One region of the Dactylosporangium sp. NPDC051484 genome, then DNA from elsewhere that is predicted to be linked to it. Evidence: riboswitches for the same ligand, from Rfam matches in the RefSeq annotation. Region 1 holds a riboswitch; each other region holds the start of a gene.
The links. Region 1 has a riboswitch for cyclic di-AMP ahead of AB0367_RS18160 (hypothetical protein). Riboswitches for the same ligand answer to the same signal wherever they lie in the genome.
Positions count from the first base shown of each region.

Region 2: it holds a riboswitch for cyclic di-AMP, as region 1 does, so the genes downstream of both, AB0367_RS29785 (C39 family peptidase) here and AB0367_RS18160 (hypothetical protein) in region 1, are expected to answer to the same signal.
Region 3: it holds a riboswitch for cyclic di-AMP, as region 1 does, so the genes downstream of both, AB0367_RS04120 (NlpC/P60 family protein) here and AB0367_RS18160 (hypothetical protein) in region 1, are expected to answer to the same signal.
Region 4: it holds a riboswitch for cyclic di-AMP, as region 1 does, so the genes downstream of both, AB0367_RS22595 (hypothetical protein) here and AB0367_RS18160 (hypothetical protein) in region 1, are expected to answer to the same signal.

Region 1 covers NZ_JBFAZX010000009.1:121,271-128,336, reverse strand. The annotation lists gene AB0367_RS18175 (ionic transporter y4hA) at 1-216, shown strand, start outside; gene icmF (fused isobutyryl-CoA mutase/GTPase IcmF) at 266-3,478, opposite strand; gene AB0367_RS18165 (MarR family transcriptional regulator) at 3,547-4,053, shown strand; cyclic di-AMP (ydaO/yuaA leader) riboswitch at 4,296-4,439, shown strand; gene AB0367_RS18160 (hypothetical protein) at 4,748-5,581, shown strand; gene AB0367_RS18155 (MBL fold metallo-hydrolase) at 5,761-7,066, shown strand, end outside.
Region 2 covers NZ_JBFAZX010000025.1:6,889-13,954, forward strand. The annotation lists gene AB0367_RS29765 (polysaccharide deacetylase family protein) at 1-240, opposite strand, end outside; gene AB0367_RS29770 (DUF305 domain-containing protein) at 378-1,016, opposite strand; gene AB0367_RS29775 (DUF6153 family protein) at 1,103-1,591, opposite strand; gene AB0367_RS29780 (hypothetical protein) at 1,756-2,733, shown strand; gene AB0367_RS29785 (C39 family peptidase) at 2,796-3,557, opposite strand; cyclic di-AMP (ydaO/yuaA leader) riboswitch at 3,962-4,100, opposite strand; gene AB0367_RS29790 (MFS transporter) at 4,341-6,053, shown strand; gene AB0367_RS29795 (hypothetical protein) at 6,031-6,195, shown strand; gene AB0367_RS29800 (trypsin-like peptidase domain-containing protein) at 6,213-7,066, opposite strand, start outside.
Region 3 covers NZ_JBFAZX010000002.1:27,927-34,992, reverse strand. The annotation lists gene AB0367_RS04140 (TauD/TfdA family dioxygenase) at 1-138, opposite strand, end outside; partial or broken gene AB0367_RS04135 (IS5/IS1182 family transposase) at 1,487-1,680, shown strand; gene AB0367_RS04130 (reverse transcriptase domain-containing protein) at 1,725-2,195, shown strand; gene AB0367_RS04125 (phosphoesterase) at 2,554-4,065, shown strand; cyclic di-AMP (ydaO/yuaA leader) riboswitch at 4,337-4,470, shown strand; gene AB0367_RS04120 (NlpC/P60 family protein) at 4,483-5,505, shown strand; gene AB0367_RS04115 (hypothetical protein) at 5,673-5,984, shown strand; gene AB0367_RS04110 (vitamin K epoxide reductase family protein) at 6,160-6,780, opposite strand; gene AB0367_RS04105 (thioredoxin domain-containing protein) at 6,780-7,066, opposite strand, start outside.
Region 4 covers NZ_JBFAZX010000013.1:171,970-179,035, reverse strand. The annotation lists gene AB0367_RS22630 (hypothetical protein) at 1-325, shown strand, start outside; gene AB0367_RS22625 (polysaccharide deacetylase family protein) at 518-1,276, shown strand; gene AB0367_RS22620 (hypothetical protein) at 1,343-1,771, shown strand; gene yidD (membrane protein insertion efficiency factor YidD) at 1,872-2,276, shown strand; gene AB0367_RS22610 (hypothetical protein) at 2,347-2,541, opposite strand; gene AB0367_RS22605 (hypothetical protein) at 2,538-2,744, opposite strand; gene AB0367_RS22600 (VOC family protein) at 3,114-3,497, shown strand; cyclic di-AMP (ydaO/yuaA leader) riboswitch at 3,583-3,729, shown strand; gene AB0367_RS22595 (hypothetical protein) at 3,739-4,761, shown strand; gene AB0367_RS22590 (phosphatase domain-containing protein) at 4,844-5,908, opposite strand; gene AB0367_RS22585 (AAA family ATPase) at 6,028-7,056, opposite strand; gene AB0367_RS22580 (RNA ligase family protein) at 7,053-7,066, opposite strand, start outside.

The sequences.
Region 1 (7,066 bases):
GCGAGCATCGGGCTCACCATCCCGGCGATCGCCGTCGCCTCGATCTGGATCGGCCAGCCGCTGGTGCTGGGCCTGGGTGGCACGCAGATGGTGCTGCTCGCGCTCACCGGCATCATCGGCGTGCTCACGGTGCTCCCCGGCCGCGCCACGCTCATGCAGGCGGGCATTCACCTGCTCGTGTTCGCCGCCTACCTCTTCCTCGCCGCGAGCCCGTGAACCGTGGTCGCACGGGCTCGCGGCGAGGAAGAGGGCGCTCGTGCGACGCTCAGACGTTGCGGCGGTACTGGCCGCCCACCTCGAAGAACGCATCGCTGATCTGGCCGAGGGTGCAGTACCGCACGGCGTCCATCAGAGCGTCGAAGACGTTGTCGCCCTGGCCGGCCGCCGTCTTCAGCCGCTCCAGTGCCGCCGGGGCCTGCGCGGCGTTGCGGGTCGTGAAGTCGGCGAGCCGGCGAACCTGCGACTCCTTCTCGTCCTCGGTCGCGCGGGCGAGTTCCAGGCCGGTCGTCGCCTCGTCGCCGCCGGGCGCGCCGAGGAACGTGTTGACCCCGATGATGGGCAGCGACCCGTCGTGCTTGCGCTGCTCGTACAGCATCGACTCGTCCTGGATACGGCCGCGCTGGTAGCCGGTCTCCATCGCGCCGAGCACGCCGCCGCGTTCGGAGATGCGGTCGAACTCGGCCAGGACCGCCTCCTCGACGAGGTCGGTGAGCAGGTCCACGATGTACGAGCCCTGCAGCGCGTTCTCCGTCACGGACAGGCCCCATTCGGCGTCAATGATCATCTGAATCGCGAGGGCCCGGCGCACCGACTGGGCGCTGGGGGTGGTCACGGCCTCGTCATAGGCGTTGGTGTGCAGGCTGTTGGCGTTGTCGTAGATGGCGCACAGGGCCTGCAGCGTGGTGCGGATGTCGTTGAAGTCCATCTCCTGGGCGTGCAGCGAGCGGCCCGACGTCTGGATGTGGTACTTCAGCTTCTGCGAGCGATCGTCGGCGCCGTAGCGCTCACGCATGGCGACGGCCCAGATGCGGCGGGCGACCCGGCCGATGACAGTGTATTCGGCGTCCATGCCGTTGGAGAAGAAGAACGACAGGTTGGGCGCGAAGTCGTTCACGTCCATCCCCCGGGCGCGGTACGCCTCGACGTAGGTGAAGCCGTTGGCGAGGGTGAACGCGAGCTGGCTGATCGGGTTGGCGCCGGCCTCGGCGATGTGGTAGCCGCTGATGCTGACCGAGTAGAAGTTGCGCACCCGGTTGGTGATGAACCACTCCTGGATGTCGGCCATGCAGCGCAGCGCGAACTCGGTGGAGAAGATGCAGGTGTTCTGGCCCTGGTCCTCCTTGAGGATGTCGGCCTGGACGGTGCCGCGCACGGTGGACACGGTCCGCGCCCGGATCGCCGCCGCCTCCTGCGCGTCCGGCTCCCGCCCGTGCTCAGCCGTGAACGCCGCGGTCTGCTGGTCGATCGCGGCGTTGAGGAACATCGCCAGGATCGTCGGCGCCGGCCCGTTGATCGTCATGGAGACCGACGTCTTCGGGTCACACAGGTCGAAGCCGGCGTACAGCTCGCGCATGTCGTCGAGGGTGGCGATCGACACTCCCGAGGTGCCGACCTTGCCGTAGATGTCCGGGCGCCGGTCGGGATCGCGGCCATACAGGGTCACCGAGTCGAAGGCCGTCGACAGCCGCGTCGCCGGCTGGCCGGCGCTGAGCAGGTGGAAGCGCTGGTTGGTGCGGAAGGGGTCGCCCTCCCCCGCGAACATGCGGGCCGGCGCCTCGCCGGTGCGCTTGAGCGGGAAGACCCCGGCGGTGAACGGGAACGCGCCGGGCAGGTTCTCCGCGCGCAGGAACCGGACCAGCTCGCCGTCGTCGCCGTCGCGGGGCAGCGCGACGCGCGGGATGCGGCTGCCGGAGAGCGTCTGGCGGGTCAGGGGGCTACGGATCTCCGTCTCCCGGACCCGGTAGACGAATTCGTCGCCGCGGTACGCCTCGCGGGTCGCCGGCCACGCGTCGAGCAGTTCACGGACCTCGCCGGAGAGCTCCCGCTCCGTCGCCTCCAACAGCTGGGCGACGGCCTCCTCGCCGGGCAGCAGGTCACGGGCGGTGGTGAGGTGCTGACGGCGCCGGGCGACGGCGGCCTGCGCCGTGGTGGTCGCGTGGTAGCCGCGCACCGCCTCGGCGACCTCCGACAGGTATCGCTCCCGGCCCTTGGGCAGCGCCGACGTCAGCCCGGTCGACACCCGCCCGGCGACGGGGGTCAGCACGCCCGGGAAACTGGGGAACCCGTGCCCGGACAGCAGTTCCTTGAGGTGGTGGTACAGCGCGGTCACCCCGTCGTCGCCGAAGCGGGCGGCGCTCGTGCCGAAGACCGGCATCTCATCCCATGGCGTGCCGAACTGTTCGCGGTTGCGCACCAGCTGCCGGGCGACGTCGCGTCGCGCGTCCTCGCCGCCGCGGCGCTCGAACTTGTTGATCGCCACGACGTCGGCGAGGTCGAGCATGTCGATCTTCTCGAGCTGGCTGGCGGCGCCGAAGTCGGGCGTCATGACGTACAGCGAGACGTTGGAGTAGCCGGTGATGGCCGCGTCGCCCTGGCCGATGCCGGGCGTCTCGACGATGACGAGGTCGTTGCCGGCGGCCTGGCACGCGGCGACGACGTCGGCCAGATGCGCGGGAACGGTGCCGTCCTGCACGCGGGTCGCCAGCGACCGGAAGTAGACCACCCCGGGCGCGATGCTGTTCATCCGGATGCGGTCGCCGAGCAGCGCCCCGCCGCCGCGGCGGCGGGTCGGGTCGATGGCGACCACGGCGACCCGCAGCTTGTCCTCGCAGTCGCGGCGCAGCCGCCGGACCAGCTCGTCGGTCAGCGACGACTTGCCGGAGCCGCCCGTGCCGGTGATGCCGAGCACCGGCACGGGGCGCCGGCGGGCCGCCTCCCCCACCGCGGCGGCCAGGTCCGGGTCGGCGCCCGCCTGCAGCGTGGTGATCGCCCGGGACAGGGCCGTCTCGTCGCCGGCCAGCAGCGCCGCCACGTCGACCTGGCCGCGCACCGGGTCCGTGTCGCACTCGCGGATCAGCACGTTGATCATGCCGGGCAGGCCCAGCCGCTGGCCCTCCTGCGGGCTGAAGATGCGCACACCGCGCTCGCGCAGGGCCGCGATCTCCTCCGGCACGATCACGCCGCCGCCACCGCCGTAGACCCGCACGTGCCCGGCGCCGCGCTCGGCGAGCCGGTCGACGAGGTATTCGAAGTACTCGACGTGTCCGCCCTGGTAGGACGAGATCGCCACGCCCTGCACGTCCTCCTGCACGGCCGCGGTGACGACCTCGTCGACGCTGCGGTCGTGCCCGAGGTGAATCACCTCGGCGCCCTGAGCCTGCAGCAGCCGGCGCATGACGTTGATGGCTGCGTCATGGCCGTCGAAGAGGCTCGCCGCGGTGACGAAGCGGACGGGATTGGCCGGCACGTGGAGACTCATGGGCTAGATAGTAGGGTGTCCGACTATATGACGTCCACACAGCTACCCCGACCGCTATCATGACCTTCGTGTCGACCAATAGCGGCCTTCCCCTCGACCCGATCGCCGAGGCACGCCGGCTGTGGGCCGAGCACGGCTGGGCACACGCCGCCGACGGCATGGCCGCGGTCACGTCCCTCATGCGCGCCCACCAGATCGCGCTGGCCCGCGTCGAGGCGGTGCTCAAGCCCCACGGCGTGACCTTCGCCCGATACGAGGTGCTGATGCTGCTGTATTTCAGCCGCAAGTCCTCGCTGCCCATGGCCCTCATCGGCGAGCGGCTCCAGGTGCACCCGACCAGCGTCACCAACGCCGTCGACCGCCTCGAGGCCGCCGGGCTCGTGCGGCGCACCCCACACCCGGCCGACCGCCGCTCGACCATCGTCGAGCTGCTCGACGCGGGGCGCGAGCTCGCCGAGGCCGCGACGGCCGAGCTCAACACCGAGGTCTTCGCCGCACCCTGGCTGGCACCGGCGACCGTCGGCTCACTCATCGAGGTGATCACGGAGCTGCGCCGCAACGCCGGCGACTTCTGACCCGGCCGAGCCAGGAGCGGGCATCGATCGGCGCGCACCGCCCGTCATCCCCGCCGCGGGCGAATCCATCCGTCGCCCAGCCGGAACGACAGCCGCCACCAGGCAAAACGTTCGCGGCGAGGGCAGAACGCCGGGCCGCCGCGCGCACCTTGTCAGTTCCCCGCAGGGGGTTCACCTACGTATACGCAGCCGTTATGGTCATGACGTTCGCTGCGTCGGCCGTCACTGTGGAGGGTGACACCGCGGCGGACCCGCTGAGTCGTGCTCGCACGAACCGGGGAACCAAGCGCAACTGGGGTGAATCCGAGCGGCCACGCGCCGTGAGGTAGGGCGATCCTCCCGCCCGAATCCGTCAGCTAACCCGGTAGGCGGTATCGGAAGGAGCATCACGTGCACACCCTCGCCCTCGCATGGCGTCACACCTCGACCCGCGGCCCCGGAAGCCGACCGGCACAGCAAGGGCATCGCCCGGTCCGGTAACCGTTCCCGGCGCGCCCACCGGTCGCACCGGCACACCAGGCACCCACCCCACCGTCCCCTGTGGACGGGCGATGGCCCGTGCCCTCGTTCCGTGCCGGCCCGCACCAGCGGCGCCGCCGTCCGCAGTCCAGCAGCAGCCGCGTTCTCAGCACAACTGTCGAGGTTCTCGTGAAATACCGCAAGCAACACCGTCCACCGGTCGTGAGGTCGCCTCATGCCTGCCGATGAGCCCGAGCCGCGCCGGCGCGGCCTGCGTCACCTGCGACGTTACCGCCGCGGCCGCCACTCGGCGGCCCGCACGAGGACCGGCCTGTACTCGGCCGGGGTCGTCATCGCGTTCGCGGCGATCGGTTCGCTGTTCCTATCCCCGTCGCCCGGCACCGCACCGGACAACACCGTGGCACAGGCCGAAACCGCGTATCAGAGCGACGGCGAACGGGCGGCGGACGCCGAGAACCGCGCGTCGCGTGGCGACGCGCGCAGGGGCGACGAGCCCGGCCGGCAGCCGTCGTCCCCGGCCGGCACGCAGCCGAAGCAGTCACCGGCGCAGAGCCCTCCGTCACCCGCGAATACCACTGCCGCGGCCCCGCCGAAGCCGGCCACGTCGTCGCCGACGGTCCACAGCCCCGTCGGCGGGCTGGCCCAGACCGAGATGAACAACGCCGTCACGATCATCCAGGTCGGGCAGCAACTGGACCTGCCGCACCGCGCCTTCGTGGTGGCGATCGCGACCGCGTTGCAGGAAAGCCATCTGCGCAACCTCGCGAACCCCAACGTGCCGGACTCGCTCAACCTGCCCAACGAGGGCGTCGGGAGCGACCACGACTCGGTCGGCCTGTTCCAGCAGCGGCCGAACTGGGGTAGCGTCACCCAGCTGATGAATCCGGCCGAGTCCGCGCGCCGCTTCTACGCGGCGCTGATGAAGGTCTCCGGCTGGGAGCAGATGCCGGTCACCGTGGCGGCGCAGACGGTGCAGGTGTCGGCGTTCCCGGACGCCTACGCCAAGTGGCAGACCCTCGCGGAGCAGGTCGTGAGCGCCGTCGCGTAGTACATGCCGCCGGCTGCGGCGCCCGGCGGGGCGCCGCAGCCGCAGGCTCAGCGCGGTCTTCCTCCTGGCCGCACGGAGGTTCCCGGCGGATGGCGGGAAACTTGCGGTACGTGGCAATCTCGCCACTGTCGGCCCGGACCCGGCGGTGCGACGCTGCACGGGCGACGGAAGGGGGCGGTATGGCCGAGGGGAACCACCGCGTGGTCGTGCTGGTGCTCGACGGGGCGAAGCCGCTCGACGTGGGCATCCCGGCCCAGGTGTTCACCAGCCGCCCGAGCATGCCCTACGAGGTGCACGTGTGCGGCGCCGCCCCGGGCCTCGTCACCGGCGGCGACGGCCTGTCCTACCAAGTGGCCGAGGGGCTCGACGCCTTCGCCGCCGCCGACACGATCTTCCCGCTCAACCGCCGGACACGCCCACCACGTCACCGGCGTGGTGGGCGCGCTGCAGCGCTACGGCTGCCTGGGCTACCCTGCGGACATGCTGCTGGAGGCCCCCGACGAGATGCACCAGGTGACGGTCGACGAGCAGTCGCCGCGCGACGCCGAGACCGGCGCGGTGACGTCCTGAGCACCGCCTGGACCGAGCCCGGGGCCTTCGAGGAGGCGCCCGGCGTCCACCGCATCCCGCTGCCGCTGCCGCAGGACGGCCTGCGGGCGGTCAACGTGTACGCGCTCGCCGTCGCCGACGATCTCGTCCTCATCGACGCCGGTTGGGCCATCCCCGAGTCGCGGGCCCGGCTGATCGATGCCCTCGACGGGCTGGGCCACGCACCGGCGGACATCCGCAGGTTCCTCGTCACGCACGTGCACCGCGACCACTACACGCAGGCGGTCGCCCTGCGCCGCGAGTTCGGCACCCGGATCAGCCTCGGCGCCGGCGAGCGCACGACGATCGAGCACGCGCACGACGCCAACCGGCCGACGCTCGAGGGCCAGCTGCGCATCCTCGCACAGATGGGCGCGCAGGACCTCGTGCGGGAGATCGCCGCCAGTGTGCCGAGCGGCTCGCCGGAGGACCAGCGGCGGTTCTGGGAGTACCCCGACGACTGGTTCGACGGCCAGGAGACGCTCCAGGTCGCCGGGCGGACCCTCACGGTGCTGCCGACGCCCGGCCACACCAACGGTCACGTGGTGTTTCACGACGAGGCCGCGGGCGTGCTGTTCGCCGGCGACCACGTACTGCCCGAGATCACCCCGTCGATCGGCTTCGACGCCGCCGTCGCGCCCAATCCGCTGCGCGACTACCTGGGTTCGCTGGCGCTGATCCGCTCCCGGCCCGACGCGCTGTTGCTGCCCGCGCACGGCCCGGCGGCCCCGAGCGTGCACCGCCGCGTCGACGAGCTGGTCGAGCACCACGGCGCCCGCCTGGAGCAGACCGAGAAGGCGGTCGCCAGCGGCGCGGAGACCGGGCTGGAGGTCACTGCGCGGCTGCCGTGGACCCGCCGCGAGCGCCGCTTCGACGACCTCGACCTGTTCAACCGGA
Region 2 (7,066 bases), on a different contig from region 1:
CGTCCCGGCTCCGGTGATCGGCGGGCACTGCCCGGGGGTGGGCGGCGCGACGGACGGGAAGACCGACGGCATGGGATCGGCGGACACCTCGCCGGAGTGTGAGTCGCCGGGAAGCTCGCCGCCGGCGTGCCACGCCCCCTTGTCGGGACCGCACGCGGCGAGGAGTGAAGCGCCACCGAGCGCCAGCAACACCGACCGTCGCGACACCGTCCTGCGGGCCTTGAACACACCGCGACTCAAGCACACGCCCGTCCGTCCCGGCAACGCGAACCCGTCGCGTGATGGTGACTGGTACGCCCATCGTGCCTGGTAGAACGAGACCTTGCCACGGCTCAGCCGCCCGGCCGGACGGCTGAGCCGTGGGTGGGGCGGGCCGGTCAGGACCGGGCGAGGAACGTGTTCATCGTGTCGATCTCGGCCTGCTGAGCGGTGATGATCTGCCGCGCGAGGTCCTTGGCGTCGGTGTTGACGCCGCCCGCGAGCTCGTCCTCGGCCATCGCGATGGCGCCCCGGTGGTGGGCGATCATCATGGTGCAGAACTGCCGGTCGAAGTCCTTGCCGGTGGCGGCCTTGAGCCTGGCCATGTCGGCGTCGGACATCATCCCCGGCATGGCGGAGTGCGCGCCGGAGTGGTTCATGCCGCCGCTCATCATCGGGGCGGGCCGGCCCCACTCGGCGAGCCAGCCGGTCATCGTCTTGATCTCCGGCTCCTGCGCCGCCTCGATCCGCGCGGCAAGGCTCTTGACCTCGGGGTCGGCGGCGCGGGTGCCGGCCAGCGCGGCCATCTCCACGGCCTGCTGGTGGTGCGGGATCATCATCTGGGCGAACATCACGTCCGCATCGTTGAACGCGGCAGAGGATGCTCGGCCCGGCGAGGCGCTGCCGCCCGGTGCGGTGGCGTGGCCGGACTGCATGCCGGGCATCGGATCGTGCCCGCCGCCGCAGGCGCCCAGCAGCAGCGCGGTGGCGAGCGCGGCACCGGCCAGGACGGCGCGGCGCACCAAGGTGCGTGTCATTACGGTTGAAGACCTTTCGGTTCGGGAAGCTGCGCAGGACTCGGCGGCACGGCGCCGGCGGATGCTGCCGGGCCGTGCGGGGCGTCCTATGTGCGCAGGACCGACACCGCGGCGAGGGTGAGACCGACCGGTCTGGGTGGTGGTGCCCGCGGCCCGCAGCGCCGCGTGACGCGGGCGCGGGCCGCCGCCGCGGCGGTGCCGCGGCGGGCGTGCAGGAGGGCGGCGGCGAGCAGCAGGACGGCGAAGGCGACCAGGACAGCCAGGCAGACCTCCCAGTCGCTCATCCCGGCGTGATCGCCGGCGGGCCCGGCCAGCGGGGCGCCGCAGCCGTCGGCGGAACACGCGCCGGCGACGGTCAGCACGGCCGTGAGCGGCGCCCAAGCCGCGTGTTCGGCGGTAGGCACAGCGGTGGACCCGCCGGTAGGCCCGGCGGCCGTGGCGGGGTGCTCGTCGCCGCCGGGCGACCGCGGGCCGTGGTGGCCGAGCGTGTGCATGGCGGTCAGGCCCAGCAGGGTGGCCAGCAGCAACGCGAGCCGGGCGGTCCGCCCGAGCCTGCCGTGCACCGCGTACGCCACGCCTTCACGGTACCGGTGGGCGCCGCCCGGCTCCGCGCAGGCCCGGCGCGGCGGGGGTCCCGCAGCCGCCTTTTTCGCACCCGCGGCGGGCATGGGCACGCGCTCGCCGGGTAGCCCCGGTTCGGCCGTGCGGGACAGACGAGCTTCGGGGGGAGCAGGATCGCATGAGCAGGCCGATGACCCAGATGATCCGCCTACCTGTCGGGATCACGCCGAATCTGTTCGGGATGTCGTACGGCCTGGCGGGCCTGTCCGGCTGCTGGACCTACGCCGCGCTGCTGGGGCTCGCCCCGGGGGCCGTGGCCGATGTCCTGTTCGTCATCACGGGTGTCGTGTGGCTGGTGCTCCTGGCCGGCTACGTGTCCGACGTGCCGCGGCGGCCGGGGAGTTGGGCGGCGGAGCTGAGCGATCCGGTCCAGGCCCCGTTCGTCTCGCTGGCCCCGATCGTCGGCATGCTGTTGTCGATCGGGCTGATGCCGCATGCCCCCACCGCGGGCCGGTGGCTGTTCGGGCTGTTCGCCGTGGCCACGGTCGTGCTGGCGGGCTGGCTGACCGGCCAGTGGATCATGGGCGGGCTGGACCTGGACCGGCTGCATCCCGGATACGTGCTGCCCGCCGTCGCCGGGGGGCTGATCGCCGCCATCGGCGCGGCGATGGCCGGCTGGCCGGGACTCGCCCGCATGTTCTTCGGGTTCGGCCTGGTGTCGTGGCTGCTCATCGGGTCGATCATCCTGGCTCGGCTGTACTTCCGCCCGCCGTTGCCTGCGCAGCTGCAGCCGACGCTGGCGATCGACGTCGCCCCGCCCGCGCTCGCCGGGATCGCCTATCTGGCTGTCACCCGGGGCCGGGTCGACGCCGGCACCTTCGTGCTCGGCGGCTACACGCTGCTCACCGCCCTCGTCCAGGTACGCCTCATCGGGCTGTACCGGCGCCTGCGCTTCGCCCCCGGGTTCTGGGCGTTCGCGTTCCCCTACGCCGCGCTCGCCACCTTCGGGCTGCACTGGCTCGCCTACGCGCGCCCGCCGGCGTACCAGATCTGGGTCTGGGTGGTGCTGCTGGCGATCACCGCGTTCATCGTCGGCCTCGCGGCCGAGACGACCACGGCGCTCGCCCGGCACCGTTTCCTGCCGCAGCCCCGCTGACGCACGTTGCGGGGAGCCGCACCGGGTGGGGCCGGCTCGTCGAGCCGGCCCTGCGGTGCGACTCAGGCGGAGTAGCCGCGAGCCGCCAGCCAGTGCGCCATGTTGCTGGTCGCCATCCAGTACGTCTTCGGGCCGAACATGCCGGACGGGTCGGCGACCTGGACGGCGCGGCCGTTGTCGCGGTAGCCGACGATCGCGATGAAGTGGCCGCCCGGGAACTCGTGATAGACGCCGACCTCGTCCGTCGCCCCGCCGACGATGTTCGCCACGATCGCGCGGTCACCGCTGATGGCCCGCACGACGTCCTGCTGAACGCGCGCGGCCTCCTCGTCCGTCGCGCGCTGCCCCGGGATCCACCGGGTCTGGTACACGTCCTTGCCCAGCACGCTGTTGAGCACCCGCGTGGTCTCGGCGGCCGAGTTGGTGCCGCTGGTCGTGGTGCCGAGCCTCCTCGCGATCTCGTCCTGGGACATGTTGACGCCGTCCGCGCTCAGCACGATGCGGGTCGAGGCGGGCCCGCAGTAGTAGTAGTTCGGCTGGAACTGGAAGTCGTACTGCAGGACCTTCTCCGCCGGCGCGTCGGGGGCCGCGGTCGTCGGTTCCGGGTTCGCCGGCGCGGCGCCGATCGCCGGGCGGTTGTTCCCGTCCGCGGCCCCCAGCGCGGCGACGGCGGTGTCGTGGGCCCCGGCCGGTGCCTCGGTCTGGTTGAACAGCACTCCGGTGGTGACGGCGGCCACGAGCAGGGCGGCCGAGCCCAGCACCGCCGGGTACAGGCGGTGGGTGGTGGTGCGGTGAAGCAGTGGACGAATCGATCGGTGACGCATGTGGTACTCCAAAGCAGGCTGCCGTACGTGGTCGGCGAATTCGAATGGCGACGCTGAGCCACGGCGTTCGCCGCACGGACCGGCACGAGGGCAGGCGAGGGCGGCCCGCACGGCGATGCCGTGGCGGGCGTGCCGTCGTGCGACGGGAACGCGGAAGCGTCGTGGCTCTTCGAGAGGCGGCATCGCGGCGGCGTCAGACGCCCGCTTTGCGCGGCGGCAGGGCCGCGAGCGGTGCGGGGAGGGGTCCGGAGACGGGGTCTGAGCTCAGCCGTCGAGCGCCAGGCAGCAGGGCCGGTGCGGCCTTGTGCTGCCCGATGTCCTACCGTGCGGTGGTGTCCCGCAGGGGTGCTGTGCGGGTGCCGCGGCTAGGGGGCGCGCCATGCCAGAGGTCGTACACCGTTGAAGTCTCCTTCCGATGCCGCCTACCGGGTTAGCTGACGGATTCGGGCTGGAAGTGCCCTACCGCGGGCGTTGACGCCCGCGGATTCACCCCGGGACTGCGTGGGTCCCCGGCTCGTTCGCACGACTCGGCGGGTCCGTGCCGGCGCCATTTCGAAATGGCAGACGACCAGCCCGGACCGCCTGACCCTACTGGCCGGTACGGGGGTTGCCAAGCGTTCAACCGGGTCCTGCAAACGGACGCCGCAGGCCTACCTGCCAGCCGGTATGGCGGCATGCGGGTAGCCGGGCGACCCGGACGGCCGGTGGCAGCGATGCCCGGCTCATACGCATTCAGAAACACTGGTCGGCATCAACCCCGGCCCGAGAAGGTTTCTCGTCACCGTGAGTTCCCGGTCTTCGACCACGCACCCGCAAGCAACCCACTCCAACTCCCCCTGGGCACCGCTGCGCTGCCGCACCTTCCGCGCGCTGTGGCTCGCCATGGCCGCCGCGAACGCCGGCATGGCGATGCAGGTCGTGGGCGCCCAGTGGCTCGCCGCCGGCGGTGCCGGCGCGAACGGACGGCACTCGGCCGCCGACATCCTCGTCACGCTGGTACAGGCGGCGGGCATGCTGCCCATCCTGGTGCTCGGCCTGCCGGCCGGCGTGCTGGCCGACCTGGTGGACCGCAGGCGCCTGCTCATCCGGGTCCAGCTCGGCACCGCCCTCGTCGGCCTGCTGCTCGCGGGTCTGGCCATGGACGGGCGGATGCAGTCGATGACGCTGCTCGCGCTGCAGTGCGCCCTCGGCGTGGGTGCGGCCTTCACGATGCCCGCGTTCGGGTCGCTGACCCCGGAGCTGGTGGAACGCCGGCACCTGGCACAAGCCTCGGCGCTCGGGGCGATCAGCGCCAACGTCACGCGGGCCGCCGGCCCCGCCACCGCCGGCTTCCTCATCGCACGGGCCGGCGCGTCGGCCGTGTTCGCGCTGCACGCCGTGACCGTCATCGTGTTCGTCGTGGTGCTGGCCGCCTGGCGTCCCGAGCGCCCGTCGGCGCCACGCTGCACAGAGCCCTTCGGCGCGGCGCTCGGTGCCGGATGGCGATACGTTCGCAGCACGCCGGTCGTACGCCGGATTCTCGGGCACGCACTGGTGTTCCTGCTGCCCGGCTCGGCTCTGCTGGCGCTGCTGCCGCTGCTGGCGGCCAACCGGCTCGGCCTCGGCGTCAGCGGACTCGGCATGCTGCTCGGCGCGCTCGGCGCCGGCGCCGTGGCCGGCGCGATCGTCCAGCCGCGGCTGCGCGCGCTGCCCGCCCGGGACCGCATGGCGGCCGCCGCGGGCGTGTTCCTGGCGGCGCTCGTGATCGTGGCCATCAGCCGCGACCCGGTCACCGTCGGCGTCGTGCTCGTCGCCGCCGGCGCGGCCTGGGTGATCGCGCTGGCCTGCACCAACTCGGCGATCGAGAGCTACCTGCCCGAACACGTACGGGCGCGCGGGCTGGCGTTCTACCAGGTCGTGCTCTTCGGTGGGCAGGGCATCGGCGCGGTGGGCTGGGGGTGCTGCGCGCACCAGCTCGGCCTACAGTGGGCGCTGCTGCTGGCCGCTGCCGGCCTCGGCGTCGCGGCGCTGGCCGGGCGCGGGTGGCCGCTGCACGAGCACGGCCACAACACCGATCAACCGGGCACCGCGCAGCCCAGCCTCGAACAATCCAGCCTCGAACATTCCGGCACGCAACGCCCGGGCTCCGAGCCTGAGACGCCGAGCCGGCCGCTCACGCCGCCGGCCTGGAGCGACCTGGTGCGCCACCAGCCGGCCCAGCCGGCTCGGCCGGCCCGCCGGCCGATCACGCCGCGGCCCGACGGGCGCCCCCTGGCCCGCCCCCCGGCTCGCCTCGCGACCCGTCCCCCGGCCCGTCCCGAGGCGCGGCAGACCCGGCCGGGTACCGTCGGTGCCACACCGGTCGCGATGCGCACCGCGCCCGGCGCGACACGCGCCGCACCGATGGTGAGCACGCTGCTCGGGCCCGCCCGTCCACCGCCGGGTGGGCCGGCGCACCGGGCGTCGACCGGAACCGAAACGGAAGGACGACACGATGTGTCAGCGCGTCGCCTGTAGCGCCTGCGGCAAGGCCACCTACGCCGGCTGCGGCGACCACGTCGACGAGGTGCTCGCCGGCGTGCCCGAGGCGCAGCGGTGCACCTGCGAACGCGGCCGGAAGCGGTCGACGGGCCTCATGTCGTGGCTGCGCGGGCGCTGACCGCCGGGTCGCACGCCTCAGCCGGCCGGGCCGGCCGCCAGCGTCACCGTTGCCGTGCCTGACTGACCGGCTTGGTCCACCCAGGCGATCGTGACCCGGTCGCCCGGGTGGTAGGTGTCGAGCACGGACGTGAGCTCGCGGGCGGAGCCGACGGGCCGGCCGTCCACCGACCGGATCACGTCGCCCGCGCTGAGGCCGGCGCGCTCGGCGGGACTGCCGGCGATCACCCCGGTCACCGCGGCCCCGGCGGCCCGGCCTTCCGCGTCGGCGGCGGCGACGCCGAGCAGGGCGGTCGGGCCGAGGTGGACCGTCGGCGACGCCTTGCCCGCCTGGATCTGCTGGGCGATGCCGACCGCCGTGTTGCTCGGGATCGCGAACCCGGTGCCGCCCGCGGCCTGGCCCTGTTCCTCGATGGACGCGGCGGTGTTGATGCCGATGAGCCGGCCGGACCGGTCGACCAATGGGCCGCCGGAGTCCCCGGACCGGATGTCCGCGGCCACCTGGATCAGGCCGGTGAGCTGCTGCGCGCCGCCGTCCGGCTCCTGGGCGGTGATCGACTGCTCCAGCGCCGTGACCGAACCGGTCACCGCGGTCGGCGTCCCGCCGACGCCGCCGGCATTGCCTACGGCGATGATCGGGTCACCGACCCTGACCGACGAGGAGTCGGCCACCGCGAGCCGGGGCAGCCCGGTCGCGCCGGCCAGCTGGATCACGGCGATGTCGTGGGAGCGGTCGTAGCCGACGACGCTGGCGTGGAACGTCCGGCCGTTGGCGACCGCCCTGGCGGTGATCGAGGTGGCGCCCGCGACGACGTGGTTGTTGGTCAGCACCAGGCCGGTGCCGGTGAGCACGACGCCGGTGCCGGCCGCGC
Region 3 (7,066 bases), on a different contig from region 1:
GTGCTCATTCAGCGCGGTGCGGATCGCGGCGACGGTCTCCCCGTCCAGCTCGTCGCCGATGTTCACGCCGCTGATTTCGGCCCCGATACGGGCGGTGACCTTACGGACGGAAAGTGCGGTGAGGCTGCCTGTTGCCATCGCGATTTCTCCTAGAATCTGCGTTCGGGCACGCGAACGGCATCGTTACGGCGCTCATGCGGCCGTACGATTGTGAAGATGGCGCGGTAAGACCGGAAATCACCGCACCGGAGAAGCAGTGTCGATCAACGACACTGCATGGACACCGACAACATGTTGTCGATGACGCGTCGCCTCGTGAAGGCGATGTGTCGGGGCGAGAAGAGTCGCCCGGGTCCGGTCATGCATCGATCGTCGCCGTGCGTCGATATGCATGTCAACTTTCCACGGAACTAAATTAAGTCGATTTCCCCGGGTTCCCGGCACAGCTGGGCCGGGCGGCTTTGGTCACGCCCGTCCTCCCGTCCTCCCGTCCTCCCGCCCGTCCTCCGGCCCGGCGCCCGGCCCGCGGCGTCCGTCGCGGCGACGTCCCGGTCGCCGGTGTCCGTCAGCGGGAACCGCGTAGGTCTCGCCGAGGGCTCCATGCCCGCCCATCGTTGTCCAATGTAGACGATCCGGGCGTGTCATCCTGCTTTCGCGGCCATTTTCGTTGAGATCGCCTCATGGTGGACTGCCGTTCGGGGCGGCGGGTTCGGTTGGGTTCTGGGATAATTACATCCATGGGGCAGCTGGGATTGTTTTCGAGGACGGAGTTGGCTGCCATGCGCGACCGAACCAGGTCGCGTCGTTATTGTCCGGCGAATGAGCAGTTCCGCCGGGAGCATGCTCGGCATCGGGAATGGGGCCTGGCCAGGCGGCACGCCGAGAAGCTGCGCCGTCTGCGCGGTGACACCCCGCCGGCGGTCATCGACCAGCGTGGCGGATCGGCGCAGGGGCCGGTGCCGCCCTCGCCGCCTCCGCCGGTCACGCCGCCTGACCAGGCACGACCTGACCAGGCGCGACGTTCCGAGAGCAGCCCTGCGGCAAACGACTGCGGTCCCGAGCCGCGTCACGTGGACGGTGACGGGCGGCCCGGCCCTGTCCCGAAGCGTCGTCGCGCATCCACGCTCGTCCGGGGAAAGCCGCACCCGCCACAGCTGCGCCGGCCCGCCGGCCCGGCAACGCCTCGAATGGTCGGCGGCAATATACGGCCACCGGTGTATCGTGGCCGTCTTTCGGCAACGCTGCGCACGGTCGGGCGGCATGTCCGCCGAATGCTCCGCACGGCGGGAACAAGCAATCGCTGTTCCCATGGGCCGCCGGTGTGGATTCCCGATTGATGCTATTTCAGTGAGCATGCCGTCGGGATGCGGCCGCCACGGGCATACCGTCCACGTCGGACAGTGCTGGAAGCTGGGCGAAGCCCTCGACAGATGAGGACTTCGTCCGTGGTGCCTGTCGTGCCGTCCTCTGCCGCGCCGAGGAACTGGTCCACTACGTGTCGCGCCTGCCGGCCACCGAACGCCGCACCCGCCGCGGAACCCGGGCGCTGACCTGCTGCCACCAAGCGCTGCTGGTGCTGGTGTGGTTCCGCAACAACGAGGACAAGTCCCTGCCCGGGAGCCGGGCGGCTCCCGGACCACCGCGTACCGGGATGTTGCCGAGGGGATCGAAGCGCTAGCCGCGATACCCGACTGGCCCCGGACAACCCATGGGTCATGCTGTATGTGGAGCGCTGGCTCGAGGCGCCGATGCGGATGCCCGACGGAACCCTGACCCACCGGACGAAGGGAACGCCGCAGGCCGGTCCGATCTCCCCGTTGATCGCTAACGTCTTCCTGCACTACGGCTTCGACACCTGGATGAGCCGGGAGCTTCCCGGGATCGGGTTCGAGCGGTTCGCGGATGATGTGGTGGTCCACTGCGTGACCGAACGCCAAGCGCACCGGGTGCGCCAGGTGATCGGTTGTCGGTTCGCGGGCATCGGGTTGCGGTTGCACCCGGACAAGACGCGCATTGTGTATTGCAAGGACGATCGGCGTCGCTTGGACTACGACCAGGTGACGTTCACGTTCTGTGGGTACGCGTTTGGTCCCCGGAAGGCATGGGACAAGAGTCGTGGGAAGGCCCGGACCGGGTTTCTGCCCGCGGCGGCCCCGGGGAAGCTGACGGATATGAGCCGTAAGGTCGCGTCCTGACGGCTGCATCGACGCACGACCGGCAACCTCGCTGACCTTGCAGAGGAGATCAATCCGGCCCTGCGGGGCTGATGCGTTGGGCGAGGTGGAAGTACAAGCGACTCAGACGCAGCGAAGCCCGAGCGCGGGCCTGGCTACAGGGCGTCCGGCAACGGTCGCCTGGCCTGTTCGCGCACTGGGCGCTGCGGGATTCCCCCCGGGTCCCCGGCACTGAAGCGGCGACCGGTCAGGCGGCCGCCGGCAACTGGGCTTCAAGCGGACGGAGGTCGTTGTTTTGGATCATGACGGACTTCGTTCACCGGGTATTCGGTCGGCACTACGAGACTCCCTAGTAGAACGTGCTGGCCGAGGAGTCGAGGTGAGGTCCTTGAAGGACGAGAAGATCGAAGAAGCTGAGCGCTCGAGGCTCTCGCGCCGCCAGTTGGTGAAGTACGCCGGTGTTGGAGCGACCCTGGCGGCGGCGAGCCCGCTGGTCGGTGCGAACGCGGCATGGGCGCAGGACAACGGCCCGGAGGCGGGCAACCGCGGTGGTGGTGGCGGCAGCCGGGTGTGGCGGGCCGGTGACCACCACATCCACTCGGAGTACAGCGGCGACTACGACACGAAGACGAACCCGCCGAAGTTCACCAAGGGTGCCGACGCGGTGTACCCGATCGTCACCAACGCGATCATGGCAAAGAACTTCGGCCTGACGTGGGCGATGTGCACGGACCACGGTGGACCGACGCACTCGAAGGTGAACCTGGAGCAGGCGTACCCCGACCTGCTGCTGTCCCGCCGGCTCGTGCCCGAGGTGCTGCAGTTCTGGGGCATGGAGTTCGACGCGCCGGCGATGGACCACCACACGCTGATGATCCCGCGTCACGACGACGAGGCGAAGATGCTCTACGACCTGGAGAGCAAGTTCGCCAAGAATGACCCGTTCCCGGCGGACCCGAGCCGGAACACCGAGGCGAAGATGGTCGAGTTCCTCAGCTACGCCAAGGGTCTGCGACAGAAGCCCCTGGTGATCGCGCACCACGCCTCCCGGTCGGCCACCGGCTTGGGCGTGTGGGGTCAGGACACCCCGCACGAGTTCCGCAACGGCAACAACGTCGCACCCGACATCTACGTCGGCTTCGAGGGCTCTCCCGGTCACCAGGCCGCTCCGCTCAACGGCGGTGCGCGTGGCGCCTACGGCAACTACCCGACGCACGGCGGCTACGACCAGATGACCGCCCGCGTCGGCGGCCTGTGGGACTCGCTGCTCGGCGAGGGACGCCGGTGGTGGATCACCGCCACCTCCGACTCGCACGTGCACTGGACCCGCGGTGGCGCCGACTTCTGGCCCGGGGAGTACAGCAAGACCTACGTGCTCGCCCGGCAGGACTACGGCGACATCATGGACGGCCTGCGCAACGGCCGGATCTGGGTCACCACCGGTGACCTGATCACCAGCCTCGACCTCACCGCCAGCGGCCAGGGCAAGAACGCCGCGATGGGTGAGACCATCGTGCTGAGCCGGCGTAACCGCTCCGACGTGGAGATCGAGATCAAGTTCCGTCCGCTGGACGGCACGAACCACCACGGGGACCGGCCGCAGGTCCGCCGCGTCGACCTGATCGTCGGCCAGGTCACCGGCCCGTCCGCCAACCTCGACGCCGACACCAACCCCACCACCAAGGTGGTCGCCCGGTTCGGCCCCCGCGACTGGCGCAAGCAGGGCAAGGACTACGTCATCAAGCACACCCTGCGCAACGTCGAGACCGACGTGTACGCCCGCGTCCGCGGCACCAGCACCGACGAGGCCGAGCCACTCGCCGACGGCAAGGAATCGCCGTGGGACGACCTGTGGTTCTACTCGAACCCGGTCTTCGTCCAGTTCCGCTGACGCCGGCGAGCAACTCGGCGAGACGTCCTGGCCGAACCCTGGTGGCTCGGGGACACGGCCGGGCACGGCGGCGCCCAGCATGATGGTCCTCAGCCTCCTGGGCGCCGCCACCCTCACCGCACAGAAGGGCCGCGCGAGACACACGGGGCGCAGGTCATCGACGACGGTGTCCTCCTACGTATCGTAGGAGACGCACTTGTGTGCGCTGGGGGCAGTGCGTAAGGTCTGCTACGGCCGGGCTCCGGCGCCGATCACCTCCGGTCGGTGCGGATGTCCGGCGTCGCCGAGTCGATGCCGAGCCGGGGACCCATCGCGACCTCCCGGGGTTCTGAGCGATCCGCGGTCGGGCGAGCTTCCCGCCCGAAACCCGTCAGCTCACGCGGCAGGCGGCCGACGGAAGAAGGAGCCTGCCCGCACGTGCCGTCCTGCCGTGTCCACGCCGCGCACAACACAGTAATCCCCAGACGGCTGTCCAGCCGGGTGCTGTCGCGTTCCGTCGTCGCGCTCATCGCCGCGGTCGCGGTGTTGTTGGCCGGCACCGGGGCGGCGCGGGCCGAACCGACGCCGGCGGAGCTGGAAAAGCAGATCGACGACATGTGGAACCAGCTCGAGCCCACCATCGAGCAGTACAACCAGGTCCACGCCCAGCTCAAGGACAACCGGGCCAAGGCCGAGGCGCTGCAGCAGCAGCTGCAACCTCTGCAGGCGCAGGTCGACGCGGCGATGGACAAGGTCAGCGACATCGCGGTCCGCCAGTACAAGACCGGCCGGGTCACCACCCTGCAGGTGCTGCTGGCCGGCACCACCCCGACCGACATGCTCGACCAGCTCGCGACGGTCAACGCGATCGCCCGCTACGAACGCGCCCAGATCCAGGGCGTCGCCGAGACCCGGGACAAGCTCGCCGGTGACAAGCAGGCCCTGGATACGCTCATCGCCGAGCAGACCAAACAGGACGCCGAACTCGCGGCGAAGAAGACCCAGATCGAGGGCAAGATCGCCGAGCTGCAGAGGCTGCGCCAGCAGGTGTACGGCAGTAGCGGCGCCACCGGCACCCTGAAGCCCGTCGCCTGCCCTGTCGAATACCTCGGCGGCCCCGGCGGTACCGCGGCGAAGAAGGCCTGCGAGCTCATCGGCAAGCCTTACATCTGGGGTGCGTCCGGCCCGAGAGGCTACGACTGTTCCGGCCTGACCCTCACCGCCTGGGCCGCCGCGGGGGTCACGCTGCGCCACTACACCAAGTGGCAGTGGGATGACACCAAGGCCGTCTCCCGCGCCGACCTGCGCCCCGGCGACCTGGTGTTCTTCTTCAGCGACCTGCACCACGTGGGCCTCTACGTCGGCGGCGGCTGGATGGTGCATGCCCCCACCACCGGCGACCACGTGCGCATGGCCAAACTCGATGGTCGGCCCATCACCGGCTACCGCCGACCCGGCTGACCCGCTCGCGGGGCAAGGGGTATGGATCGACGGGCGAGAAAAGCGGTGTGCCTCACAGGAACCTTTGCCCTGCGTCTGGTGACTATGCAGCGTAGTAGCTTGGTCGAATGGCGAGGAAGGCGGCGAGGTTGGCTGCGCAACTGTGGGGACGAATCGTCCGGAGTACCTTGATCGCCATTGTGGTGGCTGTCGCCGCCGGTGTGGCCCAGATCGTCGCGATCGCGCCGGCCGGCGCGCACACCGCGCTGCACAGCGGTACGCCGGCAGCGGGATCACCGACAGTAGTCGCGGCGGCGCTGCGGTTCGAGGCGACAGGTGTGGTGGCCTCGCTGCTGCCCGTCGTCCTGATGGTCGTCGCGATCGGCGTGGCCGCGGCATTGGCGTTCTGGCCCAGGCGCGGACGAGGCGAGCATGGACCGGCCGAGCCGCCGCCGACCGGCACCGGTGAGCGTGCGGACGCCCTGGACAACCGAGCCTGACCGGAGACGTTCGCGTCGCCGGTCAGCACGGTCGTCGCCGACGTCCCGGGGGCAGGCACCACCCACCGCGCGTCAGTCAGGCCGTGTCGCCTCGTCACCGTCAGGCAGGCGCGAGGTCTCCGGTATCTGGTGCCTCTCGGCCGATGCCAGACGCCGGAGACCTCGATCGTTGTCTTCAGCCGAACAGCCGATCGCCGTACTTGACGACGATGGCCAGCACCAGGACCAGCATCCAGATCACCACGACCATGAGGTCGAGGTTGGCGCGGATCATCGTGGACAGCGCGGCCTGGACGCGGGGCGGGAGGAACAGGTTGCGGTCGCGGATGTTGACGTGGGTGAGGGTGGAGAACACCAGCGTGGTGGACACGGTCACCAGCAGGCACCACGGGCACAATGCCCCGATGTGGAACATCGACTGATAGAGCAGCCAGTACGCGAAGACCAACCCGACGGTGTAGACGACCTGGGCGGCGAACATGAACCCGCGCGGGAAGCGCACGCCGGCCAGGCTCGCCACCGCCAGTGTGATCACCACCGGTTCGGCGATCAACCCGAGAAAGGCGTTCGGGAACCCGAACAGGTGTGACTGCCAGGCGCTCCCGACCGTCCCGCAGCTGATCACCGAGTTGATGTTGCACGACAGGTTCGCGTTCGGGTCGGCGGCGAGCGTGACCGCCTCGACCGACAGCACGAACGACGCGAGCAGGCTCAAACACGACGAGACCAGCATCGTGGTGAAGAGCCAGGCGTTGGCGTGCCGGATCCGGTGCAGCCGGCCCAGCAGGCCAGCCACTACTTCGCCCCTCCGGCCGCCTGTTCGATGGCCTCGGTCAGCGGGCCCGCGGTGTAGAGGTTGCCTGCGAAGACCTTGCCGTTGATCTTCACGGTGGGGGTGCCTTCGATGCCCGCCTTGAACGCATCGTCGTTGGACTTGGCCGCCCACGCCTTGAAGATGCCCGCGTCGAAGGCGTCCGCCACCTCCTGCGTCACGCCGGCCTCGACCGCCAGCGCCACGATCCGCTGGTCAGACAGTCCTGGGGTGCCTTCCTGCGGCTGGTTGGCGTACAGCGCCTTGCTCA
Region 4 (7,066 bases), on a different contig from region 1:
GCGGGTGACCATCCACAACACGGCCAAGTTCGCCACACCGGGCAAAATGCGGTTCTCGATCAGGCTCGACAACGGCTGGGGTGCACAGCTGGGCACAGAGTGCCGCGACGTCATCAACGACGACCCGCTGGGATGCACACTGCCTAGCCTCGCCGCGGGCGCGAACCGGGTCCTCACCATCCAGCTCACCGCGGGCTCGGCGTTTGCCAGCCTGGCAAACAGCCGGTGCGACGTGTACACCGGCGCGGTCGACGCCAACGGTGCCGACTATCCGGACCGAAACTGGAGCGACAACGCGGCGACAGTACAGGTAATCGAGGGCTGAGCCCGGACCGGCGGCCCGCCCACGGATCCCGGTCCGTGGCGGGCCGCCGCTGTTCGGGCTCATCTCGCGCACTTCCCCGCGGCCAACCCTTGGACACCGACGTGTGCGCAGGTCGGGTACCGTCGGCTGGAAACTTTGGATCGACGGGGGCCTAAGGTGAACAGACGCGCACTGTTTCGAGGTGGTCTGCTCGTGACCGCCGGCGCCGCCATCGGGGCGGCCGCGGTCACGATCCCCCGCGTCTGGCCGCAGGCCCACCTCCCGTTCGACGGCGGATACGCGCCGGCTGCCGACCGGGTTGACTACGACGTCAAAGGGCACGTCGCGGTCACCTGGCACGTGGAGACGTCCGAACCGGTGGTGGCGTTCACCTTCGACGACGGGCCGGGTCCGAAGTGGACCTCCGAGGTGCTGGACGTGCTCGATCACCACCAGGTACCGGCGACGTTCTTCCTCGTCGGGCAGAACGTGACGGCCCACGGCGACCTGCTGCGCGGCCGGCTGGACCGGCATGAAGTCGGCAACCACACGTGGTCGCACCCCGACCTGGCGAGATTGGACGCGCCGACCATCAACAACCAGTTGGCCCGGGCACACGACACCATTCGAGCGGTGACGGGACGTGAGCCGAAGCTCTTCCGCCCGCCGTATGGGCACATCGGCGGGTCCACGCTCATGGCGGCCAACAAGGCCGGTTACAGCCTGGTGCTGTGGTCGAAGAAGATGAACGAGGACCTGTACGTCAAGAACCCGCCCGGGCAGGCGCAGGACATCGTCGAGAACGCCCGTCCCGGTCAGATCATCCTGGCCCACGATGTCGGCTCCGCCAACCGGTATGTCGCGCTCAGCCAACTCGGCGCGATGTTCACCGGGCTGCGCCAGCGCGGCTTCCGGTTCGTCACCGTGTCCGAGCTCATGGCGATCGGCCGGCCGGCCTCCAGCAAGGGCTGATCAGGAAATTCTCGATATGCCCGGAACCCGTTGCCCGGAGCCGCTACGACCGCGGATGATGATCCGGTGACCGAGCGCTGGGAGACTGTCGAGGCCATCGCCGCCGCGCGTGACCGGTTCGAGGCCGCCATTCCTGGTTGGCGACCTCCCGCGGCGTTCGGCATCGCCCGTGACGGCGCCGACGGGCCGTCGTTCGCGCGGGTCGGTAGCGCGGAGAACCGGCTCCCGGCGGCGGTGCTCGCCACGGTCTGCGAACACGTCGGCGGATCGGGGTCGTATCGCCTCGGCCGCGACGACCTGGAGCGGGTCATCGGGCTGCTGGCCCCGGCACAGGCGTGCACCGACGTCGAGCACCCGAACCTGGTGGCTTGGCAGCGGTTGTACGCCGACCTGGCGCCTGGCGAGCACGTGGTGGCCGTGTTCGCCGCCGATCTCACGGACGCGGCCGGCGACCGGTATGTGGCGGCACTGCAGGCGGCCGCATTGGCCGGGTGAGTCGTCACCGGCCACACCCGCATCGAGTCAGGCCCGCTCATCGACAGACTGTCGACAACAGGCTTGATCATTGCCGCGACGCGCCAACACAATGCCGCTCGTGGAATCGGACGAGATGCGGCCCAGCCGACGGCGCTGGTGGAACGACGTGCCGGATTGCGGCTGCGACGGCTTCGACGGTTGTGACGGCTGCGACGGCTGCGATTGCAACCCGTTCATGCTGAGTTCGTTGCTGCTCGGTGCGCTGGCGATCACGACGCCGACGAGAAGACCACGGCGCGACGCCAGCCTGCCGGGCCGCGCCGGCATGGCGGCCATCCGCGGCTATCAGCGCTGGCTGTCGACGCACCTGCCGACGCGCTGCCGGCAGGTTCCGACATGCAGCAACTACGGGCTGGAAGCGGTACGGCGATACGGGCTGGTCGTCGGCTCCCGCCTCACCGCCGCCCGCATCCGCCGCTGCAACCCGTCGACGCCGCAGGGCACCCACGACCCGGTCCCGTAGCCGGCCGCGGCGACGATGCGCCTTGATCACGGAGCGCTCGTGTACCAGGGGGTACATGAGCACTCCGTGATCAAGGCGTCCGTCGGCGGGTGGAGCGAAGGACCTCAGCGGTCCTGGGCGCGAAGGCCCGCATGCCCCCGGGCGGCAGTTGCATGCCGCTGGCCACGTACGCCGCCATCTGCTCCTGGTAGGCCGCGAAGGCCGCCTCCGCCCGGCCCGCGGCGGCTAGTTCGCCGGCCAGCACGTACGCCCCGACCAGGCTCATGCTGGTGCCGAGACCGGCCAGCGGCGACCCGCAGTAGCCGGCGTCGCCGAGCAGCACACCCGCCCGCGCGACCAGCGATCGACGCGCACCTGACAGATCGAGTCGAAGTAGAAATCCGGGGCGTCCGGCATGGTGGCGAGCAGGGCGGGCACCCGCCAGCCGGCGCCGGCCATCCGCTCGGCGAGGACCCGCTGCTGCTCCACACGCCCGAGGCGGTGGTACTGGTCCGCGGCGGTGAAGCTCAGGCTGGCCTTGGCCGTCCCGCCGCGCTCCGGCCGCCGGAGGCGTTGTACATGAGGAACCAGTGGCCGAGGTCGCCCGGGTTGGGCACGGTGAAGCACGCCCCGTAGCCGCCGAGGTGGTGGACGAAGTCCCGCTCTTCGACTTCGACCTGGACAAGCTGTTCGAGTTCGGCCTGGCCCGGCTGCTGGACGGGATCGGCCTCTTCGTCCGGGCACACGCCGAGTAGCTCGGCTGTCCGCGTCCGGCCCGCCGCGGCGGAGCTTCGGTGGCCACCGACTTCACCTTGCGTACCAGTGGTCCGCCCACTGGCAAGGGCGGACTATAGGGGTATGGCCGTCCAACTGAATCACACCATCGTGTCGGTCCGCGACAAGCAGGAGTCGGCGGAGTTCTTCGCCGAGATTCTGGGGCTCGACAAGCCGGCACCCTTCGGCCGGTTCTTGACCTTGCAGGTCGACAACGACGTCTCCCTCGACTTCGCCGACGATCTCGGACCGGTCCACCCGCAGCACTACGCGTTTCTGGTCAGCGAGAGCGAGTTCGACGTGGTCTTCGGTCGAATCCGCGCCCGCGGCCTGTCGTACTGGGCCGATCCGGCCCGGCACCGGCCGGGCGAGATCAACACCCGCGACGGCGGTCGAGGCGTCTACTGGGAGGACCCTAGCGGGCACTACCTCGAGATCCTCACGCGTCCGTACGGCAGCGGAAACTGAACGCCGACGCCGACCCCAAGCCCGGGACTGGCCGAGGTACAGTGACCCACGGTCACGTCCACGAGGGCACCGCCCCCGGTGCCGGGCGGGGCTGCCGCCCAATCGCCGCACCGTGGCGAGCCGGGGACCCACGGTAACGTTGGGGTGAATCCGCCCTTCCTCGGAAGGGTGGTAGGGGTCGTTCCGTCCCGAACCCGTCAGCTAACTCGGTCGGCGGCCGACGGAAGGAACGACGAACCAGATGTCACCGCGACATCCATACCGGCGCACGTTCATCGCGCTGCTGGCGGCAATCGTGCTCGGGGGGCTCGCCGCCACGCCCGCCGCGGCCGAGCCCGGCGGCGACACCGGCGACGAGGGCTCCAGCGCCAACCCGACGCTCAACTCCGTCCTCGAGAGCACGAGCCGCAAGTGGTCCGAGGCCAATGATCTGCTGAACGCCTCGGTCAAGCATCAGGGTGAGCTCGCCGCACAACTGCAGGCGACCGAGGCGCGGCTGGCGGTGATTCAGGATCAGGTGGCCGCGATCGCCGCGGCGGCATACCGCACCGGCCCCCTCACCACGTTCGCCGCGCTGATGGACGCGAAGACCCCGGACAGCTTCGCCGAGCGGGCCGGCTCCATCAACGAGATCGCACACCACAACAACAACCTGCTGCACCAGGCCAAGCAGCTGCGGGACGACCAGGCCGCGCAGAAGAAGGCGCTCGATGGCGAGATCGCCACGCAGCAGGAGCAGAAGCGCATCATCGAGCAGCAGAAGAAGGACGCGGAGAAAGCGCTCGCGCAGGCCGGTGGGCCGAGCAGGGGCTTCGTCACCGCCAACCTGCCGCTCGCCAACCCGGTGCCGCGTAACGCCAACGGGTCGCTGCCCAAGGAGTCGTGCAGCGTCAAGGACCCCACGACCAGCGGCTGCCTCACTCCGCGCACGCTGCACGCGATGCAGGAGGCGCAGAAGGACGGCTTCAAGCGGTTCGTGTCCTGCTACCGCCCGAGCGGGCCGTATGAGCACCCGAAGGGCCGCGCCTGCGACTTCTCGGTGCAGACCAAACCCGGCTTCGGCGGGGTGGCCACCGGCGACGACTACACCTACGGCACCACCCTGGCGACGTACTTCGTGAAGAACGCCGACCGCCTCGGCGTCATGTACGTCATCTGGTTCAAGCAGGTGTGGACGCCGACGGTCGGGTGGCACCACTACTCGGGCGTCGCCGGAGACCCCTCCAGCGACCATACGAACCACGTACACCTCTCGATCCTGTGATCCTCACGTTCGCGGGCGGCCGGTCGGCAGGGCAACCGTCGACCGGCCGTTTCCGCGAGGTGACAGGTCCATCCGGCGCGGCTCAGAGGATCTCCGTGTCCCGCAGAAGTCGCCACAGGCCGGCGCCGTCGGGGGCGCCCAGCCAACGCCGATCGTTGAGCGGGACCCGCTTGGAGCCGCCGGCCACCCCCGGGAACGCGCCGGCCAGCACCGCCTGGGTCGGCGAGAGGTGCCGGATCGCCACAGCGGCCACGCTGTCGGGGTGCTCGGCGGCGAACTCGGCGTAGATCTCCGGATCGTGCTGCCCGTCGTCGCCGACCAGCAGCCAGCGAATGTCCGGGAACTCCTCGGCGAGGCGGGCCAGCGACGCTCGCTTGTGCGCCTGGCCGCTGCGGAAGAACCGGTCCGGCTGCGGGCCCCAGTCGGTCAGCAGCAGCGGCCCGGCTGGATACAGGTGCCGGGAGAGGAACCGGGTCAGCGTCGCGGCCACGTTCCAGGCGCCGGTCGACAGGTAGAAGACCGGCGCGCCCGGGTTGGCGTTGACCAGCCGCTCGTACAGCACCGCCATGCCCGGCACCGAGGCGCGGGCGTGCTCGTCGAGCACGAACGTGTTCCACGCGGCGAGCAGCGGGCGCGGCAGCGTGGTGACCATGACTGTGTCGTCGACGTCGGAGATGATGCCGAAGCGGGTGCCGGGGTCGATCATCCGGATCGGCGCCTCGACGGCGGCGCTGTCCTCGCTCTGCAGCGTGACGGACGCCCAGCCGGGCGCGAGGTCGGCCTCGACGACGACGTCGATGAACCCGCCGCGGTCGCAGCGCACCTCACAGGTCCGGCCGCCGGCCTCGATGCGCACCGGGGCGTCACCGACCGACACCGCGGTGAACGAGCGCCAGCCGCGCAGCTTCTTGAGCCGCTTGGCCGGCTTGGGGTCGATCCGGGCCAGCAGCACGCGGCCTAGCACCCGGACCCACCCGGGGCGCTCGGCGGTGGCGCAGGCGCCGTAGCCCGTGTAGGCGGTGACCGCGACCTTCCATCCGCGCCGGCGCAGCCGCCGCTCGAGGACGTTGTGGATCGCGTCCTCGATGCGGGCCGCGCGGTGCAGCGGCAAGGGCTCGCTGCTCGGCGTGTTCGGGATCAGCGCCACGGCCCAACCCTGTCACAGCCCGCCAGGGACCGCACCCCGCTCCGTCATCAACCCTGGGTGACCACCGCGTGACGGTGACATGAAACCGTCGCGCCAGGCGACGCGGCGGCCGCGCACGACTACTCGTTGAGCACCCAGCGCACCTCGTGCGCCTCGGTCGGGTCGGGCAGCTCCCAGCGCCCGGCCAGCCGGTCGATCACCGCGGCCGGCACCCGGCGGGAGCGCGCCCGGTTGCGCCGGTGCACCACGTCCGGCGGCGCCTCCACGCTCACCACCTCGACCCGCGCGCCGTAGCCGGCGGCCAGCCCGATGCACCGCGAGCGCAGCGCCCGGGTCACGTTCGTCGCGTTCCAGACGTACGGCGTGGCCGCGCGCAGGTGCTCGCGGGCGCGCGCGTACGCCGCCGCGATCACCGGGCCCTGGTCGCCCGCCGGCCGCACGCCGAGCTCGTCGCGCAGGTCATCGAGGCCGACCACCGGCACCCCGGGCCGGTTGGCCGCGATCCAGTGGTCCTTGCCCGAGCCCGGCAGCCCGGACATCACGGTCACCGTGCAGCGCGTGTCGTCGAACGCCGCGTAGCCGGGGTCTCGACCCGGGGTACGGAAATATTCGAACCGCGCATGGTCCGAGGCGAAGGCGCGCGGTCCGTCGAGGCAGCCGATTTCCCGGGTGTACTCCATGAAGAGCGCGACCTCGTCGAGCAGCGCCCCGGCGCCGGATCCGCCCCGCGCGAGGACGTCGGCGCTCGCCAGCAACGCGAGGTCGTCGTTGCGGGCCAGCAGGCTGACCCGGAACGCGACGCGGTCGAGGTCCGGGCGCTCCAGCGCGCCGAACGGCAGCCCTCGGTGGCGCACGAGCGCACACACGTGCTCGCGCCAGGCGATCGGCACGCCCATCTCCCACAGCCGCCGCCGGGCTGCGAGCTCACCGCGCCGGGCCGAGCCAGGGTCGCTGCCGCCCACGAGCAGGGCGGCGGCGAACAGCCTCGCCCGCTCGGCCGGCGGGCGGCCCCGCCAGTGGTCCAGCCCGGCGAGGGCCGCCACGGTCCGGCTGGCGTGCGCGTCCGCCTCCGGATCGAGCTCACGCAGCTCGTCCCAGCGCACGACCCAGGACGGCGGCGCCGGGCAGAGCCGCACGAACGCGTTCACGCCCGGACCC